3 regions of the Rhizobium sp. P2_G2 genome follow, and region 3 is predicted to be linked to each of the others. Evidence: predicted binding sites of a transcription regulator. Region 3 holds the regulator's gene; each other region holds the start of a gene.
The links. The regulator PhoB, encoded in region 3, activates phosphate uptake and scavenging genes when phosphate is short. The targets are predictions, from matches to a motif close to TGTCATNNANCTGTCAT.

Region 1 (8,363 bases), on a different contig from region 3:
CGGGCAAGAAGGTGCTGTCGGTGCAGGACATTTCGATGAGCAATGTCGTGCGCAACAATTCCTTTTCGATTTTCGAGGGCCAGATCACCGGCGTCTTCGGCCTGATCGGCTCGGGCCGCACCGAGACCTTCAAGGTGGTCGCAGGCATCTATAAGCGCGACTTCAACCGTGGCGGTACGATCGAGCTCGACGACAAGCCGGTGCGCTATTACGTGCCGCGCGAGGCGGTGGGTGACGGCATCGTCTATGTCACCGAGGATCGCAAGAGCGAAGGCTTTTTCGAGACCATGTCGATCGCCGAGAACCTGTTCGGCGGTCTTCTGGCGGCCGGTCGCGAGAAAAGCACGGTCATGAGCGTCAAGGAGATGCATGCGCTCTCGGCCGAATGGTCGAAGGCGCTCAATATCCGCGCCATCAACGACAATGCCCGGGTCGTCGAACTTTCCGGCGGCAACCAGCAGAAAGTGGTGATCGGCAAAGGGCTAGTGCAGAAGCCGCGCCTCGTCATCTTCGATGAGCCGACGCGTGGCGTCGATGTCGGCGCCATCGCCGAAATCCACCAGATCATCAATGGACTGGCGGACCAGGGGCTGGCGGTGGTGGTGATTTCCTCCTATCTGCCAGAGATCATGAACCTGTCGGATCGCATTCTGGTCTGCCGGCAGGGGCGGATCGTCGAAGAATTCTCGCCGACGGAATCGACGGAAGAGAAGATCATGTATGCGGCAGTTCACTAGCTGCGAGAAGGAATAGCCATGTCCACCGTAAAACTCCTGACCGACATTGAGATCGATGCCACTCCTGCGGCCAAGGCGGTATTTGACGATATCCGCGCCACGCGCAAATCCGATTTCGTCAACAATTTCTGGCGTGGGCTGGCGAATGACCCGCCGCTGCTCAAGCGCACCTGGGAAGGGCTGAAAGCGGTGATGGCGACGGAAGGCGCGCTCGATCCGCTGACCCGCGAGATGATCTATATCGCCGTCTCGACCGCCAATTCCTGCAGCTATTGCGTCCATTCCCACACCGCCGCCGCACGAGGCCGCGGCATGACGGATGCGCAGCATGCCGAACTGCTGGCTGTGATCGGGCTGGCCGCCCAGACCAATCATCTGGTCACGGCGATGCAGATTCCCGTCGATCCGGAATTCCAGGTAGGTTGAATTTGGTACTAGAGTAGAGCGAGCCGTTTCAGTCCTTGCCAACCGTGAAGGTCACCCGCTCCGACGACCAGACCGTTTCGCCATAATTGAAGGGCATGCCGTTCTGGTCGATGTCGACTTTGCGGACGATCAGCACCGGCGTCGACTTCGGCTGGCGTAGCAGGCGGGCTTCGTCGGCGGTCGGCAAGCGTGCCTCTATCTCTGTGACCAGTCTGTCATAGTCGCGGATGCCGTAGGTGGCGAACGCCGCGGTCACGGTCGGAAAACATTCGCGTGCCTTGTCGAAATCGGGAAAGCGCGCCGCTGGATAATAGGAATCACCGATCTCTACTGGAATGCCGTCAGCGGTCGACACGACGACGCGATGGATAACGGCGGCGCCGAGCGGCAGCCTCAGCCGAACCACGACATGCCGCGGCGCCGGGATGATTTCATGCACCAGCAATTCACCGCCGGGCTCGAAACCCTGTTCGATCAGGTTCTTGGAAAACCGGGTCTTCTTCGAGAGCGGATAGTCCAGCATGCCCTTGTGCACGAAGGTGCCGCGACCCTGTTCGGCGCGCACCAGACCACGCGCCTCGAGATGGGCGATGGTCTGCCGGATGGTAAAACGGCTGACATTAAAGCGCTGCATCAGCTTGGTCTCGGTCGGCAATTGCTGGCCGGGTCGCAGGGCGCCGGATTCGATCTCGTTTGCCAACAGTTCGGCGATCTGGTGCCAGAGCGTGCTGCCGGCTTCACGGTCGATTTCTGCTGTCATCTCGCCCTCCATGCCGGGGCAATCGCCTATGGAAAGGCCCTCTCTGGCCTCCTGAGTTCATCGAAGGGCGGCCATCTCTCCCACAAGGGGGAGAAGACTCGCGGCACTCTCCTTGCCTCAATCAGGGCACGGCGGAGCCGCAAGTTAAGCCCCTCTCCCTTGCGGGGAGGGATTTTGGTACCAAAGACGAATGCCTGCCCTTTAAGTTATGGCGAAGCACATACGACGGTTCCATGACAACCATATGAATTCGTCCGGACGACTGGAGGAATTATGCGGCGGCCACAATATAGGCGCCGGCCATCTTGCGCACCTCTGCAATCTGCCTCTCCGCATCCGCCCCGCCCTTGTCGGCAAGGGGGGGAACTGATTTCAGCAGGTGCAGGATCACCGAGCCCATCGCCGTCGCATGCTCCTCGGCGAGGCGATTGTTTTGCGCTTTCAAAGCCTTGGCGATCCGCTCGATCGAGCCGTTGCGCAGCGCGCCACGGCGGCCGGAGGCATCCTCCTGATGATCGACCAGCGATACGGCCACGGCACGGTCGCCGCGCAGCGCGATCATCAGGTCGATGAAGCGGTTGGCAAGCTGTTCGCCGAAAAGCTGATGGCTGTCGCTGATGATTTCGTCGAGCCCTTCGAACAGCTTTTCGGCGTAACGCATGATCAAGGCGTCGGCGAGCGTCTCCTTGGTCGGGAAGAAGCGGTAGAGCGAGCCGATCGCGGTGCCGGAGCGGGCTGCGATCTCCGTCATCGTCGCTGCATCATAGCCCTTTTCGGCGAAAAGTTCGGCGCCAGACTGCATGATGGCATCGACGCGCAGGCGGCCTCTCGCCCTTTTCGGCGCCACGGCTGATATCACTGTTGACATTTGCGAGGATATCCTCAACTATCTGTTTTGCGAGTCTATCCTCACATAACACGACAGATCTCTCCCGTCATCTCTCCGTTGCAATCCTGTCTCAAGAGGCATTCCCATGCTTGATCCCAAGACCACGGCCCTCGTTCTCATTGATCTGCAGAACGGCGTCGCCAGCAATCCGCAAATCCGCCCGCGCCTGGGCGCGGAGGTGGTCGCCAATGCCATTCCAACCGCCGAGAAATTCCGTGCCGCCGGCGCGCTCGTTGCCCTGGTGTTCGTCAACTTCGCCAAGGACTATGCCGACATGCCGTCGCGCAATGTCGACCAGCCGATGCAGCTTCCGCCGGGCGGCCTGCCGGACGGATGGTCGGATCTTGTCGAAGGCATCGAAGGCAAGGGCGATCTCAAGATCCACAAACGGCAATGGGGCGCCTTCCATGGCACCGATCTCGACCTTCAGCTGCGCCGGCGCGGCATCAACACCATCGTGCTCGGCGGCATTTCCACCAATATCGGCGTCGAATCCACCGCCCGCGCGGCCTGGGAGCATGGCTATGATCTGCAGATCGTCGAAGACCTCTGCGCCGGACCGAGCGACGAGGCGCATAATTTCGCCTTTACCACTATCTTTCCGCGCATATCGCGTGTGATAAAGAGTGAGAACATTCAATTCCCGGCATCATGACGACCTCTGCCCAACCAAGCACTCGGACCATTGCTTTTCGATGGTCCGGGCTCTTCTTTCTCTCGGCTGCATTCGTCGCCGCGCTGGAATTTCTGCGCCTGCCGGCGGCCTTGCTGCTCGGGCCAATGCTGGCGGGTATTTTGTTTTCCGCAGCGGAAAAAACGGTGAAGGTGCCGAAGCTGGTGACGGCCTTCTCGCAGGCGCTGGTGGGCTGCCTGATCGCACAGTCCATCCCTCTCTCCATCCTCACGGAAGTGGGCAAGGACTGGCCGATCTTCCTGGGCGGTGTGATCTCGGTGATCGCCGCCGGCGCCTCGCTCGGCTATCTGCTCGCCAAGCTCCAAGTTCTGCCCGGCACAACGGCGATCTGGGCCTCCATGCCCGGCGGCGCGTCGGCGATGTCGATCATGGCCGAATCCTTCGGCGCCGACATGCGGCTTGTCGCCTTCATGCAATATCTGCGCGTCGTCTGCGTTGCGGTCGCCGCCACAGCGGTCTCACGCATCTGGGTCAGTGCCAGCGGTGCTGCGCCGCCGGCAATCATCTGGTTTCCGCCGATTGCCGTGGTGCCGATGATCGAGACGATTGCGCTCATCGTGTTCTCAATCGTCTTTTCGCAGGTGATGAAGCTGCAGGCGGGGATTTTCCTGCTGCCGATGATGCTTGGGCTGGCGCTGCAGACGCTCGGCCTGATCCAGATCGAGTTGCCGCCTTGGCTGCTTGCGATCAGCTATGCCTTCATCGGCTGGAATATCGGCCTGCGCTTCACCCGGGCCATCCTTCACCACGCAGCAAGGGCGCTGCCACGTGTGCTCGGCTCGATCGTCATTCTGATCACGATCTGCTGTGGCTTTGCGGCGATCCTCGTCGAGGTCATGGGCGTCGATCCGCTGACTGCCTATCTGGCGACCAGCCCGGGCGGGGCGGATTCGGTGGCGATCATTGCCACGTCAACGCCCGTCGACGTGCCGTTCATCATGGCGATGCAACTGATGCGGCTCTTCGCCATCCTACTGACCGGCCCCCTCATTGCCCGTGCCATCGTCAAATGGTCGAAGCTGCGGGACGAGCCGATAGCGCCCGCCCCAAGCCAACTGCCGGCGGAGTAGTGCACCGCCGGCTCTCGTTTCTTATTGCCCGCTTTCGAGCCAGCGTACCTGCTCCGGGGTCAGCTTGATGTCCAGCGCAGAGAGACTGTCCTCGAGCTCCGTCAGGTTGCGCGGGCCGATCAGCGGGATCACCGGGAAGGGCTGCGCCAGGACATAGGCGAGCGCGACGTGGATCGGATGGCGGCCGAGCTTGGCCGCCAGTTCGATCGCCCGGTCGCGGCGTTCGAAATTCTTTTCCGAATACCAGCAGCGGACGATTTCCTCATCGTCATGCTTGTCGCGGCCGGCGCGGTCGGTGAAGAAACCGCGGCCCTGGCTCGACCAGGCAAAGTTGGTGATCTGCGTTTCGTTCAGCCAGACTTTCCAGGCATCGTCGGAGGCGGCGACGCAGCCGGCCCAGATCGGGTCCTGCATCTCGGCCAGCGCGAAATTGTTGGAGAGAGCGCCCGGAGCGGTCTTGCCGTTCTTTTTGGCATAGGCGATCGCCTCGCCCATGCGTTCGCGCGTCCAGTTCGAGCCGCCGAAAATGCCGCGGATACGGCCCGCTTTCACCTCTGCGTCCATGGCATCGACGAATTCGCCGACCGGGATTTCCGGATTGTCGCGATGCATGAAGTAGACGTCGATATAGTCGGTCTTCAGCCGGCCAAGGCTTTCGCTGAGCTGCTTGCCGATCCGGTCGGGATAGCAGAGCGGCGAATGCACGCCCTTGCCGATCAGGATGATGTCTTCGCGCGGCACCTTGCGGCTCGTATGCCAGTCGCCGAAGATCGATTCTGTCTTACCGCTGGCATAGATCCAGGCGGTGTCGAAGATATTGCCGCCGGCTTCGTAGAAGGCGTCCATGGTCAGCGAGGCGGAGACAAAATTCGGGAAGAATTCGAAACCGAGTGCGGCGACCGAACCCTGTTTCGCCAGGCCGGGGATGGAGCGACGCGGTAGAGCATTGCCGGGCTTAACCGGCGCGCCGGCGATATTGACGGTGCGCGTGGCCGGCTTCTCGACCTCGTATTCAAGACCGGCATCGGCGCGCCACTTGTCGAGAACCCGCATGGTCCCCAAAGAATCGGCATGATCCGTGCCAGGTGACGTGAATTCGGTCTGTCCCGCCGCGATGGCGCGGCCAACGGCATCGGCCTCGAAAGCATAGAGCCAGCCGGGTTCGGCGACCTCGACCACCTCTTCCGCGCCATCCGGCTTGATGATCCGGATCGTGCCGGTACCGCCCTTATGGCCGGAAGCGAACCAGAAATCCTTGACCTCTATGCGGCCATCGGAGCCGATGATTCTGAGCGTATTATCCTGCTGCGCCATGATGGAGCAGGAGACTTCGGCAATGATGCCGTTGGGGAACTTCAGGACTGCCGAGGCCCATTCGTCGGCGCCGGTCTGGCCGAGCTGGGCGATGCCGTGCACCGTCATCGGATCGAGGAAGGGCTTGCCATCGACGGCACCGGCGATCAGCCGCACCATCGAGACAGGATAGCCGCCGACATCGAGAATGCCGCCGCCGGCCGTCGCTTGTGAGAACAGGCGGTGTTCAGGCTTCACCGTGCCCATGTTGAAGCCGAAGCTCGACCGAATGAGGCGAACTTCACCCACAGCGCCGGATTTCACCAGTTCGACGATCTTCGCCGTCTGCGGATGCAGGCGGTACATATAGGCCTCGCCGCAGAACACGCCGGCTTTCTTTGCTTCGTGATAGATGGCAGCGGCGTCGAAGGCGGACAGCGCGATCGGCTTTTCGACCAGGACATGCTTGCCGGCGCGCACCGTCTTGATCGCCCATTCGGCATGCGAGGGATGCGGCGTGGCAATATAGACTGCGTCGATTTCTGGGTCTCTCAGCAGCGCATCATAGCCGTCGAGGATGTGGGCGCCGGGGAAACCCTCTGCCAGGCCGGGCTTGTTCGGATCGCGGCTGGCGATGGCCGCCAGAACGCCGGTGGCGGAATGGGCGATCCCATCCGCGAAGGTGCGCGCGATGGTGCCGGGGCCGATAATGCCCCAGCGAATCTTCTTGTTGTCGGACATGGCAACTCCTTTCGTGATGAAACAGGAGAAGCGGCGGGGAGACTAAGCCGACTTTCGTTGGCAAGCCAACGATTCATCCGCTTAGCCCCTTGTTTTGTCGCAGGTTCTTGTCGGAAAACCGTGGAACACTTTTCCGGAACCTGCTTAGCGCAGGCGCTTCTCGTTGCTGTCGAACAGGAAACAGTTCTTCGCCGGGATGCCGACGGTCAGCCGATCCTGCTTGCTCGATATCGAGCGCGATTCCTCGCGTTCGATGATGATCCGTTCGCCGGATCCGATATGGGCGTAGATATAGCTGGTGCTGCCGAGATGTTCGGCAACGTCGACATCGACCGCCAGATCCGCATCACCCTGGCCGGCCTCGACGAAGCGTTCCGGGCGGATGCCGATCGTGACCTTGTCGCCTTTGCCGACGGCTGCTGAAACGGGCAGAGTCAGCCGCACGTCCCGTTGGCTCGTCAGCGTGACCGTTACCTGGCTGGTGCTCGTCTCCGCCACTTCGGCGGCGAGAAAATTCATCTTCGGCGAGCCGATAAAGCCGGCGACGAACTGGTTGGCCGGGTCGTCATAGAGTTCCAGCGGCGCGCCGACCTGTTCCACGATCCCTGAACGCAGCACGACGATCTTGTCGGCCAGCGTCATCGCCTCGACCTGGTCATGGGTGACATAGATGGTCGTCACCTTGAGTTCCTTGTGCAACCGGGCGATCTCGACGCGCATATGGACGCGCAGTTCGGCATCGAGGTTGGAAAGCGGTTCGTCGAACAGGAAGACTTCGGGCTGGCGAACGATGGCGCGGCCGATGGCAACGCGCTGGCGCTGGCCGCCGGAGAGCGCCTTCGGCCGGCGCTCCAGCAAAGGTTCAAGTTCGAGGATCTTGGCTGCGGCCATGACTCGCTTTTCGATTTCAGCCTTCGGCATGCCGGCGAAGCGCAATGCGAAACCCATATTCTCGCGCACGGTCATATGCGGGTAGAGCGCATAGGATTGGAAGACCATGGCGATGCCGCGCTTGGACGGGTCGACATCGTTCATCGGCTTGCCGCCGATCGACAGCAGGCCGGAAGAGATGTCCTCCAGGCCGGCAATCATTCTGAGCAAAGTCGACTTGCCGCAGCCGGACGGTCCGACGAAAACCACGAATTCGCCCGACCTTATGTCGAGATCGACGCCCTTGATGATTTCAAGGCTGCCGAAACTCTTGCGGATGGCGGCAAGCTTCACATCGCTCATACCTGGTCTCCGACCGTAAATTCAAGCGTCTGATCATCGAAGGCAGCGCAGGATACGCTGAGCTCCAACGTGCCTGCCGTCTCGCCCGCCTCCACCCAGAAGCCGGTGGCACCGCCCTTGAAGGTGACGGCGGACGGGCCCTGGATACGGCCATCGCCCTTGAGTGCCAATTGCACCGGCTCTTCGAAGAAGGGCAGAAGATTGCCTTCCTGGTCGAGCGCCCGGAGGATGACACGAACGCTGTCCCTCTCTCCGGCGCGCAATTCCGTGTCGTCGGCAGCGACTTCGAGCCGTGTGGGCACGGGATCAGCCGGCAGGGTCATGGTCTTCACCGGCTTGCCGTCGACATAGCCGGTGATGATGCTTTCGCGCCAGACGCGGCCCCAGGTGCCGAATTCCTGCGGGGTGACTGTGCGGAGGTCGACAACGACAGGCGGGTGGACGAGATGCGGGTAGTTCTCGCGGTCCGGCATGATCCGCTTGGGTTCGAATTCACCGAACTTGAGCTCGATATAGTCGC
Region 2 (3,614 bases), on a different contig from region 3:
CCCTGATCGGCATCGCCTCTTATCCGGTTCTTTTCCATCGGCCCGCAGGTTCGATCCACGCTTCCTTCCCACGGTCGGTCACCCTGCCGCAGTTGCGCTTCTCTTCGCTCGCCATGACCAGCTTACGGTGGGACTTCCACCCACAAGAATGCGCCCATGCTGGGCGCACAACGCAAATGGGGCACCGCAGTGCCCCAAACTCCCCTCATCCTGAGGCGCCCCATGACGCGAAGCGGAATGGGGCCTCGAAGGACCCCGCCCAAAAATCACACCGGGTCTTCGCGATGCAGGTCGTGGATCGCCACACCTTCGGCATTGGTGGGCGGCTCCAGCCATTGGCTGTGACGCAGCGTGCGCTTGGTGTCTTCCATCCCCATATCCCAATGCTCGCGCATCGACGTGCCGGAGAATTCGTAGTCCTTGGCGTGGCCTTCGTAATTCTTGTGCTGGTAGATGAGGTGGACGATATTGACGACGCCGGCCTTGGAATAATCCTCGATCAGCGTCAGTTCGTCGGCTGACAACTGCTCGCGCGGCACGCGCTGCAGGGCGTGCAACAGCTTCATCTTCATGCCGTGGATGCGTTTGAAGTTATCCGTGTTCTGGCGCGTGCGGCTGGAATACATGATGTCCTTGTGGCGCGACAATACATCCGGCATCGAGCGCGGCAGCACGCCGCGAGCGGAAAACAGGTCGACCTGGAAAACCAGCGAGGAGCGATCCTCTTCCTGGTCGAGCAGGTATTGCAGCGGCGTGTTGGAGACGATGCCGCCATCCCAATAATATTCGCCCTCGATGCGGACCGGCGGCAGCGCCGGCGGCAGCGCGCCCGATGCCATGATGTGCTCCGGTTCGATGCGGATTTTGTCGGTGTCGAAATAGAGGAAGTTGCCGGTTCGGACGTTGACCGCGCCAACGCTGAAGCGCTTCTTGCCATCGTTGAGGACATTAAAGTCGATCAGGTCGAGCAGCGTCTGGCGCAGTTCGGCACTGTCATAGAAGCTCGTGGCACCCTCGGCGCCGGCCAGCTGGAACCAGGGATTCTGGAAGCGCGGCTTGAAGAAGCCGGGCTGGCCCATGGTCATCGTCATCCAGGAGCTGGTGCGGTTGCGGATGTCGCGGAAGAAATCGCCTTCCGGCGTATAGGCCCAGATCTTGCGGCCGGAAATGATGTGCCAGAACTGTTCCAGCCGCTGCATGCGGCGGCTCGGCTCGTTGCCGGCGATGATCGCCGCATTGATCGCACCGATCGACACGCCGGACAGCCAGGTCGGCTCGATGCCGGCCTCGACCAGCGCCTGGTAGACGCCGGGCTGATAGGCGCCGAGCGCACCGCCGCCCTGGAAGACCAGAGCGACGCGGTCATACTGTTGGGCGATTTCGGCAGGCGTTGGCTTGAGAGATTTGCTGGTATTGCGTTCGAGCATGTGCCACTCCCTCACTTCGCCAGATAATCGTGGACGACTTCGCCGAGACCGAGCGTCAGGTCGGCGACGAAGTGGACAGCGGAGACGACTTCGACTACCGGCAGGCGAGCGACATCGGCCATGACATGCGGACGGAGATCCAACGCCGCCGGCGAGGTCCAGGCCTCCTTCAGGTCGATATCGGTCAGATAGTAGCGGACCAGTTCGCAGATGCGCGGCGTGGCGTCGACATGCGGGATGATCTTGATCAGGAAGTTCGGTTCCTTGAGCGCCTCGAGCAGCGGACCCTTTTCGATCGCCCGATGCTTGTAGCCCATAGTCCCGGTGGCGCAGAGCACGCTGCCATAATGCAGCGTGCCGACCACGACCTCGCCTTCGTTGACGATCTTGGGCGTGGCGAGTTTCTTCGGGAAGCCCCAGATCTCGCGGCCGCCGGCGATCGGCGCGTCGTCATCGAGGAACATCGAATGGACGTAGCCGCCCTTCTGGCCCTTATAGGTGACCGGGATCACCTGTCCGGTCTCGGTATAATCGCCGAAGCCGGTGGAGTCGGGCATGCGGATGAACTCATACTTCACCAGCGGCTCGTCGAATTCGAGCGGCTCCGGCACGACAGCTTCAAGCGCCTCGCGCGTCGTGCGGTAGGTGATGATGACATATTCGCGATCGAAGAAACGATAAGGGCCGGGCGGATAGGAGGGATTGGTCAGCGGCATTGCGTAGGCGTGTTTCAGGATATCGTCAGCCTTCATCTTCGATCCCCATCGGTGTGGTTGGAAGGATATTGCATAGCAGCATGACGTGGACGTGTCAGCGTCCGGATTCAAAGGCGCGCCAAAAGCGCGCAGGGGCTGGTTATTTCTTATTGTAATCAAAGCGACATGAGAGAATGCAAATGTACGAATTATTTCGGCAGTCTCGCCGTCTCCTCTCCGTCTCTTAGCACATGCGGGAAAAGCTCATGGGTTCTCTCATTTCCAAGAATGCACTCGTCACTGGCTCCACCAGCGGCATCGGCCTTGCCATCGCCCGCGCTTTTGCCGCTGAAGGCTCCAACGTCACCATCAACGGCCTGGGCGATGCTGCCGCGATCGAGGCGGAGCGCGCGGCGATCGAAAAGGATTTCGGCGTCAAGTGCCGCTATTCCGCCGCCAATATGATGGACGGCGCGGAAGTCACGGCGATGGTCAAGGATGCGGAAGCCGCCTTCGGCACGCTCGACATCCTGGTCAACAATGCCGGCATCCAGTTCGTCTCGCCGATCGAAGACTTTCCTGACGACAAATGGGAAGCGATCATCCGCATCAACCTGCTTGCAGCCTTCTACGCCATCAAGGCCGCCATTCCAGGCATGAAGGCGCGCAAATGGGGCCGCATCATCAACACCGCCTCGGCGCATGCGCTGGTCGCCTCGCCGTTCAAGTCGGCCTATGTCTCGGCCAAGCACGGCATTGCCGGCCTGACCAAGACCGTGGCGCTGGAAGCTGCCCGCGACGGCATCACCTGCAACGCCATCGCCCCTGGCTATGTCTGGACGCCTCTGGTCGAGAAGCAAATCCCGGACACGATGAAGGCGCGCAACATGACCGAGGAACAGGTCAAGCACGACGTGCTGCTCGCTGCCCAGCCGACCAAGGAATTCGTCACCGTCGAGGAAATCGCCGCCGTGGCGCTGTTCCTCTGCACAGATGGCGCCAAGCAGATCACCGGCGTGACGCTGCCGGTCGACGGCGGCTGGACCGCCGAGTAATCGCCACCGACTGAGAGCGTCGCGACGGCGCAGTGCTCAGGCGCTCAGCATCGGGGCAAAGCGCGGATGAAACCGCGCCATGTGCAGGCTGCTCGAATAATGGCCTGCACTAAAGAGATCGTAGCGCGCCTCACCCTCGATCTCGAATCCATGCTTCTTATAGAGGTGGATGGCGCGCTCGTTTGTCGACGCGACCGCCAGCTCGACGCGCATCAGATTCAGCCAATTGTCCGCCATATTGAGCATTTCACTCATCAGCGCATGGCCGACGCCACGGCCCTGGAAGTCCGGATGGACGGAGATGCCGAAGCTCGCGACGTGCTTGCGGCGCGGCGTGTGGTTCATGATCATGCCGAGATGGCCGACCGCCCTGCCCTCGATTTCCGCGACCAGTTCGACACCGCCGGGATCGCGGGACTTGTAGAAATTCTGCCAAA
Region 3 (8,363 bases):
GTCAGACCGTCCCCTCGCTCCTCTTGGCTGTCGTCGCGGGGTCCGGCAGTATCGTGCCGAAAACATAGTCCCAGAACGGCGACGAGACGCCGTAATTGCCCTCGTCGGTCGAGGCGTGATGCTGCGCATGCCGGCGCTTGGCGCGATAAAGATAGGTGTCGTGCGGGATGCGCCAGTGATGCATGGCGTGGTGCATCAGGCCATAGGTCAGGTAGCCGAGCGTCATGCCGATGGTGAAACCCGAGGCAGCACCGAAACCGAAGGTCAGCCATGACGGCAGCAGCACGCCGAGCGCCATGAAGGAGAAGCTCATCCAGACGGGGGTATCGATCAGCTCCGTCGGTGTGCTGTGATGCTGGTCATGCAGGTTGCGGAAATAAACGACATGGTGCAGGACCGCGCGGTGGATAATGTATTCCACCAATGTCCAGACGAAACCGCCGACCGCAATCATTGCCAGCCAAGCCCACGGCCGCCCGTCATAGTGGAGGAAATAGGCTGCAACCAGCGCGACGACCACGACTGGATAGACGATGAAATCGGCAAAATAGGCAACCCGATTGGACGTCTTGTTGAGCGGCTGCTTCATGGACCCTGCTTGCTGCTTTGCCGCGACACCTGCCCGAGAAGTGCCGCACGATGTGTGGAATGACCCGGTCTCTTTGCGAAGATAGTATTGAACATAGAGTGGGGCGGGTCGCAATCGGCAATATGGGGATTGAGGGGTGTTTAGGAAAATTGGACGAAGGGCGTGTTCGGGCTAGCACAGTGGGTAGGGGCAGCGTTTAATGAACATCGAATGAGATCACGAAAAGTGCTGAAAAACCAGGCGTCGCGCCTCGCTACGTTCGGAGGGGTTTTTTGAACACCGGAAAGCCGCCCGCTAAAGCCCGATGCTGCTCCCTGCTCCCGCAAGCAGCCGTTTACATCCGACATCGCATACACTTGCGTTACGGCGAAAGGCGCGGCGAAACCGGCGCGTGATGATAGTCGAGTAGTACGAGGGTTGAGCGTGTCCATCGCACCGCCTCCGGTGCGACCGGCTCGCTCATCGCTGGTGTTCGGCTACCCAGAGAAGATCCACACCCATGCCCTCATTGCAGAAATTCTTCGCCCGCGCGCCTTCAAGCGGGACTGGCGTCGTGATGCGGCCGAGCAGTATTGAGGCGAAGGCTGGTACACCGAGGCGCGCCTCCGGTGCGACCGGAGCGCTCATGCCATGGTGTTCCGGCTGTCGGGAGAGGAGCCACCCCCATGCCTTCCTTGCAGGAATTCTCGCCCGCGCGCGCTTTCAAAAATCGCGCGCGCACCCCCGGAGGGGGTCTCGGCTGTCACACACACCTGTCTTTTGGCTCCGCCAGAGGTTGCGGCCCAGCGAGGTCTTTGAACCGCGCACGGCCGCAGGCGGGCTCAATGAGGGCAGGTGTGGCAAGAAAAGAAAATTGATGCTTATAATCATCGCAAGTGATGGGGGTTGGAAAGGATGCGAATAATGGCGCAGCGGATTGCAATGTTTAACCACAAGGGAGGGGTAGGAAAAACCGTTGACACCTTCCACCTAGGCTGGAAACTGACAGAGTACGACTATAAGGTTCTTCTCGTGGACGGGGACTCGCAGGTCAACTTGACCGCCCTGGCATTAGGCCCGGATCGCTTCTACGATTATTACGAAGACGAAAATACACGCTTATGCAATGTGAAAGACGGAGTATCGCCAGTATTCGAAGGCAAGCCGACAACGATCGAGGCATTCGATTGTCCAACCGCTACAAAAAATAGCAGCCTTTTCATCTTGCCTGGCCATGCCGACCTAGCCAAATACGAAGGACAGCTAAGTCTGGCTCAAGAGACTGCCGGAACTCTCTCAGTTCTCAAGAATCTTCCGGGAAGCTTAAGTGCCCTAATCAGTAGAATAGAGGACAGGCACGGCATAGACTTTACGATAATTGATTTGAACCCTGGCCTTGGCGCAATAAATCAGAACTTCTTTCTGGCGTGTGATGCGTTTGTGGTTCCTACAAATCCAGATCCATTTTCACTGATGGGTATTTCAACACTCGGCGAACATTTAACACGGTGGGTAAACTGGAAGCGTGCGAACTCGGACAAATTCGCCGACAGCGATTACCCGCTTACCGACAGCACTCCCAAGTTTCTTGGGACCATCAACGCTCGATTTAACAAACATGCCAGCAAGGCGGCACGCAAGTTCGACGAACGCATCAAGGCGATCGACGCCAAGGTAACTGACACGCTAGTTCCTATTCTCAGGAAGGCAGGGATGCTCTTCAAAGACGATTGCTATGAAGATGTCTACGAGATCTGGAAGGCAGAATTGAAGGGTGAGGAGGACGGCATATACGCGCTGGCGCGATTGCCAGATTTTCAATCATTGGTACACAGCGCGACAAATAGCGAGCTTCCAGTCTTCGCCGTCACAGAGCGTGACTTAAAAGACGACGGCCTAGGCGGAAATGTACTGACGCAAGCTCTAACTAATGCCAGTGATTTTGACCGAATCTTCGATGCAATCGCTGATAAGATCGTGAACCTTCTCGATGCCAAGTGCAGCTAAGGCAAGTTTCGACCTCAATCTTGCCGAGTGTAGAGAGGCGATAACCATCTACAATCATTTGAAAGGTCAGGGCTATACGGCCGGTTTCGGCCTGCGTTTCGTTTGGATCGCGGCGGTATCCGCATTCGAACACTACATCACTGAACTCGTTATCGAAGAAACTACCAAGCGATTTGCCAATGGCCATGCTCAGACCGACAAGTTGCAAAACGAAAAGATACCGCTTTCCAGCGCCACTCAATTCGTGTCGCAGAATGCGGTTCAAGCCGTGGTTGTCTTTCATCACTCGATCACCCAGGCTGTGCGAATGAAGAGCTTTCAAGGTGCGGATGGCGTTGCTGATGGCTTGTCGTATTTTTGGACGGAACCCAACAAGTGGACAGCGATCGCGCAGGCCGTCGGTCTGCCAAAAAAGGACGCCAGAGCGAAGTTGAACAACATTACCGCGCGGCGGCACCTGATTGCACACAATGCGGACATGGACTTGACCACAGGAGCGAGAACGCCTGCGGAGCTTGCTGACGCACAGGAAGTCATCAGGTACTTGGTGGCTCTTGTGGAGGCAATTGAGAGGATTGCGGTCTGATAGGCCGTGTCGCCTTTCGGGAGCGACATATGGTTTTCCAGACGCATTCGTCGCCCTTACCAGTGATGTTGCCGACTTGGACTTTGTGTGACGCAATTCGTGTTGGCGAGCCCATGGCTGCGGACACGGCCTGAAATGCCTGCGGCATCAGGTCGTGGTGGTCGAGTCTCCAAATATCTGTGAATAAGTTTGCTTCCTCTAAATCAAGAGGCGTGCCGATTTTGTGCCGACACATTCGAGTTTGTCGAGCGCGCCCTAAGGACACAACTTGATAAAAGTATTTAAAAACAGATAGTTAAGTGGTGCCGCTTCCCGGAATCGAACCGAGGACCCCATCATTACGAATGATGTGCTCTACCGACTGAGCTAAAGCGGCAAATCCAATGCACCGGTTGGACCGGCTCGGATATTCCGGAGGGGCTGATAAAGGCAAAAGCTCACGATTGCAAGTCGGAATGACGCCATTTCCGCATTTTTGCGCGATCGGGCCAGCCTGCGGCAAGCTCCGCCGGGAAACGCGGTCGTGTTCGGCGGATCAGCCGCAGATGCGAGCCTTAGCGGCGTGGTATTCGGCTTCGAGGCGGGTGATCAGCGTCTCGACCGGTTCGATCGCCTTGACGGCGGCGATGCCCTGGCCGGAGCCCCAGATGTCCTTCCAGGCTTTCGGGCCGGATGTGGCTTTTTCGAAATCCATCTTTGTGGGATCGGCTTCGGGCAGGTTGGCCGGGTCGAGGCCGGCGGCTTCGATCGAGCCCTTGAGGTAATTGCCGTGGATGCCGGTGAAATAGCTGGAATAGACGACGTCTTCGGCGCGGCTGGCGACAATCATCTGCTTGTAGGCGTCGGTGGCGCGGGCTTCGGGCGTGGCGATGAAGGGGGTGCCGATATAGGCCAGGTCGGCGCCCATGGCGCGGGCGGCGAGGATGGCGCCGCCATTGGCGATGGCGCCGGAGAGCAGCAGCGGGCCGTCGAACCACTCGCGGATTTCCTGCACCAGGGCGAAGGGCGAGAGCCGGCCGGCATGGCCGCCGGCGCCGGCGGCTACGGCGATCAGGCCGTCGGCGCCCTTGCGGATCGCGGAATTGGCGTGGCGGTTGTTGATCACGTCATGCAGCACCACACCGCCATAGGAATGGATGGCGGCATTGACCTCGGGCACGGCGCCGAGCGAGGAGATGACGATCGGCACCTTGTATTTGACGCAGAGGCCGAGATCGTGCTCCAGCCGCTTGTTGGTGGCATGGACGATCTGGTTGACGGCGAAGGGGGCGGCCCGGCGGCCCTCGCCCTTGGCATTGTGGGCGGCGAGCGCCTCGGTGATTTCGGCCAGCCATTCGTCGAGCTGGCTTTCCGGCCGCGCATTGAGCGCCGGAAACGAGCCGACAATGCCGGCCTTGCACTGGGCGATCACCAGTTCCGGATGCGAGATGATGAACATGGGTGCGGCGACCAGCGGCAGCCTGAGATCGTCGCGGAGAATGGCGGGGAGCATGATAAGGTCCGGAATGCGCTAAGTTGGCGGCAGCCTATCCCTGGAAAGATGGTTTGTTCAACCTTGTATTTTCGTCGCGTGCGTCAGACCGCCATTTTTTGGCTGCAAAGCCGATATTAGCGGGGGAGGCATTCGGCTCGGAACTTGAAAAGGTGCTGGCGAATGATTACCCAAGGGTCATAATGAGAATGTCCCGCGTATCGAGGTATTTTAAAGCGTGAGTGGACTGGAACAGGCGATCCGCAACGCTCTGGACAGGGCCGAAAGGTCCAATCCGGAAATACGCGCGCGTATCTATCAGTCGGCGCGCAATGCACTCGATGCCGGCCTGCGCAAGCAGGACATCCACGACATGACGGTGATCGAGCGGCAGCGGCAGCGGCTGGAATTCACCATCCGCGCGATCGAGGACGAAGAACTCGAAAAGCTGCGCATGTCGGCGCGGCTCGACAAGATTTTCATCGAGAACACGCCGTTCGAGCCGCCGGAGGCGGTGCCTGAGCCCGATATCGCGCCGCCGGCGCCGGAGCGGTTCGTCGATGCGCCGCCGTCGGCCTGGCCTGAGCCGGCTCAGCCTTCACGGCGCGAGCCGCCGATTGTCGAGCCGGTGCGCCAGGCGGCGCAGCCGGTCACGCCCATGGCGGAGCCGGTCGTGGCGCGCGCGATACCGCCGGAGATCGAGGAAGACGGCGCGTTTTCCGATTTTTCGGCCACCCGCGATGAGCGCGCACCGTCCAAAGCCGGCGCAAGAACGCGGCGGGTCGAACCGGTGATCGACGCACCTTTGGTCGCCGAAGCGCGCGGCAAGGGACGGGCGCAAAATATCCGGCATGAGGAAGAGGATCCGGCCTGGGCCGAGCCTTCGACGCCGGAAGGGCGCAAGGTGGCGCCGCAGAAGCGTGCCGCGCGACGCCGGCGCGGCTCCTGGATCGTGTCGCTGTTCGTCTATTGCGTGCTGCTGGGCGTCATCGGCTTCGGTGCCTGGTGGGCCTATGCGACCGGCATGATCGGTGCGGCCATGCATGGCGGCGGCGATTTCGATTTCATCCCCAAGCAATTGCAGAGCGAGGATTTCGATCCGAAGGTGCCGCTGAAAACCCCGCTCGATCCGCTGCGCGGCTTTTCCGGCGATTGGGTGAGCGTGCTCAAGCCCGGCGACACCAGTGCGGTCAAGCCGGCGTCGCAGGCCAAGGTCAGCGACGTCACCGACAGCGACGGCAAGGCGATCATGATCATCTCGAATGCGCCGGACCAGGATGGCGAAGTGCGGATCGAGGTGCCGGCCGATGTGCTGAAGAATCTTGCGGGCAAGACCTCGACGCTGGCTGTGACGCTACGCGCCGATGGCGACAAACCGTCGCAGATCTATATCCAATGCGCCTTCGCCAGCCTCGGCGATTGCGGGCGGCATCGGTTCACGATCTCCAATGAGCGGGTGGATGAGCTGATCCAGGTGAAGTTTGATGGCAAGCAGGCGCCGAACGAGCCGGGGTTTGTGATCATCAACAGTGATCTGACTGGGCAGGGGCGGGCGATCCGGCTTTATGGGATCAGGATTGGGCCGGGGGCTTGAGCTGAAAGCAATGGCGCCTGGCGCCACCCCCCTCTGTCCTGCCGGACATCTCCCCCTCAAGGGGGGAGATTGGATGGGGCGCTCTTGCTGCCCCAAATTCCCATCGTGAATTCACTCTTCGTTGGCGATGTGGAGCGGTGAGCAAGCCTCTTGCCAATCTCCCCCCTTGAGGGGGAGATGTCCGGCAGGACAGAGGGGGGTGAACCGCAAACGCCAACGAAGCGAACGGCCAATCACACTTCCATCGCATACCCCGCACCGCGCACGGTGCGGATCACATCCGGCATGTTCGACAGATTGAGCGCCTTGCGCAACCGCCCGACATGGACGTCGACGGTGCGTTCGTCGACATAGATGTCGTGGCCCCAGACGCCGTCGAGCAGTTGCGAGCGGGAGAACACCCGGCCCGGCGACGACATGAAGAATTCCAGCAGCTTGAATTCCGTCGGTCCGAGGCGGATTTCGCGGGAGCGGCGGTGGACGCGGTAGGTTTCGCGGTCGAGCTCGACATCGCCGCATTTGAGGATCGAGGAAATGGCGTTGGGCCGCACCCGGCGCAGCATGGCCTTGATGCGGGCCATCAGTTCCGGGGTCGAGAACGGTTTGACGACATAGTCGTCGGCGCCGGTCGACAGGCCGCGGACGCGCTCGCTTTCCTCGCCGCGGGCGGTGAGCATGATCACCGGCAGGCGCTCGGTTTCGGGGCGCATCCTGAGCCGACGGCACAATTCGATGCCGGACACGCCGGGCAGCATCCAGTCGAGCAGCAACAGGTCCGGGACGCGCTCCTGCAGGCGGATATCCGCCTCGTCGCCGCGCGGGATCACCTCGACGTCATATCCCTCTGCTTCGAGGTTGTAGCTGAGCAGCGTGCCCAGCGCTTCCTCGTCTTCCACAACCATAATTCTCGGCTGCATGGTACTCTGCTCCGTCGGCAATCACGCCTGGCGCGTGCCCCGCGCCCAGGCGGCTGCGATTGTTACTACCGGCATAGTCTCGTCCGATGCCGGCGCTGATGATCGGCGGCCAGGGACGCCATTGGCGGCAGCTGGCCGAAATGCGCAATCGGCATCACTGGCCCGGCTGCACCACGGAAGCCGTATTGTCTTCCTTGACGCGTTCGCCGGTCGGCTGTTCGCCCGTCTTCATGTAGTAGATGGTTTCCGCGATATTGGTCGCATGGTCGCCGATGCGCTCGATGTTCTTGGCGCAGAACAGGAGATGCGTGCAGGGCGTGATGTTGCGCGGGTCTTCCATCATGTAGGTGAGCATTTCGCGGAACAGCGAGGTATAGACGGCGTCGATCTCGCCATCGCGCTGGCGGATCACCTCGGCCTTTTCCGCCGAGCGGGTGGCATAGACGTCGAGCACGTCCTTGAGCTGGGTCAGCGCCAGTTCGGAGAGATGTTCGATGCCGCGGGCGAGCGGCCGCGGAATGCCGGTGGTCTGCACGGCAATGACGCGCTTGGCGTTGGATTTGCCGAGATCGCCGACGCGTTCGAGATCGGCGGCGATGCGGATCGAACCGACGATCTCGCGCAGGTCCGACGCCACCGGCTGGCGCTTGGCGATCATCAGGATGGCGCTGTCGCCGATATCGCGCTCGGTCTGGTCCATGATCACGTCTTCCGAGATCACGCGCTGCGCCAGCGCCGAGTCCGACGTGACCAGCGCCTTGACCGAGTCGGAAACCATCTGCTCGGCCATGCCGCCCATTTCGGCGATGCGGCGGGAAAGGTTGGCCAGCTCCTCGTCAAAGGCGGAATAGATGTGTGCGGTCATCAATAGTCCTCCAACCGGCGGGCGGCCGGCGCGGTTTTGGATCGGCCGAAGCGGCCCCTATGTCCTGGGCCGCCGGTTATCCGGGTTGGCAAGGAACATAGGGTCGGCCAAGTTTTCATTAGCCGCTTTACGCCAGGGTTTTATGTCAAAGTCACGAAAGATTTATGACAGACTAAAGTGCTGAAAAGTCAATCCTTTCGGTCGAGCCGGAGGGATTGCTGCGTTTTTGTCAGAAGCGCACGGTGAATGTGCTGCCGCGGCCGAGTTCCGATCGGATGAGCAGGCGGGCGCGGTGCCGCGTCAGGATGTGCTTGACGATTGCCAATCCGAGGCCGGTGCCCTTCTTCGAGCGACT

Region 1: a site for PhoB is predicted at 2,146-2,162, ahead of phnF (phosphonate metabolism transcriptional regulator PhnF). Genes of this name have one in related genera too.
Region 2: a site for PhoB is predicted at 2,294-2,310, ahead of AC1D06_RS27055 (acetoacetate decarboxylase). Genes of this name have one in related genera too.

Annotation. Positions count from the first base shown of each region.
Region 1 is NZ_JBFUFF010000008.1:71,733-80,095, forward strand. It holds gene AC1D06_RS09440 (sugar ABC transporter ATP-binding protein) at 1-737, shown strand, start outside; gene AC1D06_RS09445 (carboxymuconolactone decarboxylase family protein) at 756-1,163, shown strand; gene phnF (phosphonate metabolism transcriptional regulator PhnF) at 1,192-1,923, opposite strand; gene AC1D06_RS09455 (TetR/AcrR family transcriptional regulator) at 2,195-2,791, opposite strand; gene AC1D06_RS09460 (hydrolase) at 2,898-3,467, shown strand; gene AC1D06_RS09465 (AbrB family transcriptional regulator) at 3,464-4,576, shown strand; gene AC1D06_RS09470 (aldo/keto reductase) at 4,598-6,610, opposite strand; gene AC1D06_RS09475 (ABC transporter ATP-binding protein) at 6,755-7,843, opposite strand; gene AC1D06_RS09480 (glycoside hydrolase family 2 protein) at 7,840-8,363, opposite strand, start outside.
Region 2 is NZ_JBFUFF010000051.1:43,310-46,923, reverse strand. It holds gene AC1D06_RS27060 (patatin-like phospholipase family protein) at 267-1,427, opposite strand; gene AC1D06_RS27055 (acetoacetate decarboxylase) at 1,439-2,179, opposite strand; gene AC1D06_RS27050 (3-hydroxybutyrate dehydrogenase) at 2,389-3,177, shown strand; gene AC1D06_RS27045 (GNAT family N-acetyltransferase) at 3,214-3,614, opposite strand, start outside.
Region 3 is NZ_JBFUFF010000002.1:32,571-40,933, forward strand. It holds gene AC1D06_RS02465 (sterol desaturase family protein) at 2-589, opposite strand; gene AC1D06_RS02470 (hypothetical protein) at 1,049-1,216, opposite strand; gene AC1D06_RS02475 (ParA family protein) at 1,493-2,575, shown strand; gene AC1D06_RS02480 (HEPN domain-containing protein) at 2,559-3,161, shown strand; tRNA gene AC1D06_RS02485 (tRNA-Thr) at 3,462-3,537, opposite strand; gene AC1D06_RS02490 (NAD(P)H-dependent flavin oxidoreductase) at 3,697-4,653, opposite strand; gene AC1D06_RS02495 (hypothetical protein) at 4,871-6,226, shown strand; gene phoB (phosphate regulon transcriptional regulator PhoB) at 6,460-7,143, opposite strand; gene phoU (phosphate signaling complex protein PhoU) at 7,298-8,011, opposite strand; gene phoR (phosphate regulon sensor histidine kinase PhoR) at 8,238-8,363, opposite strand, start outside.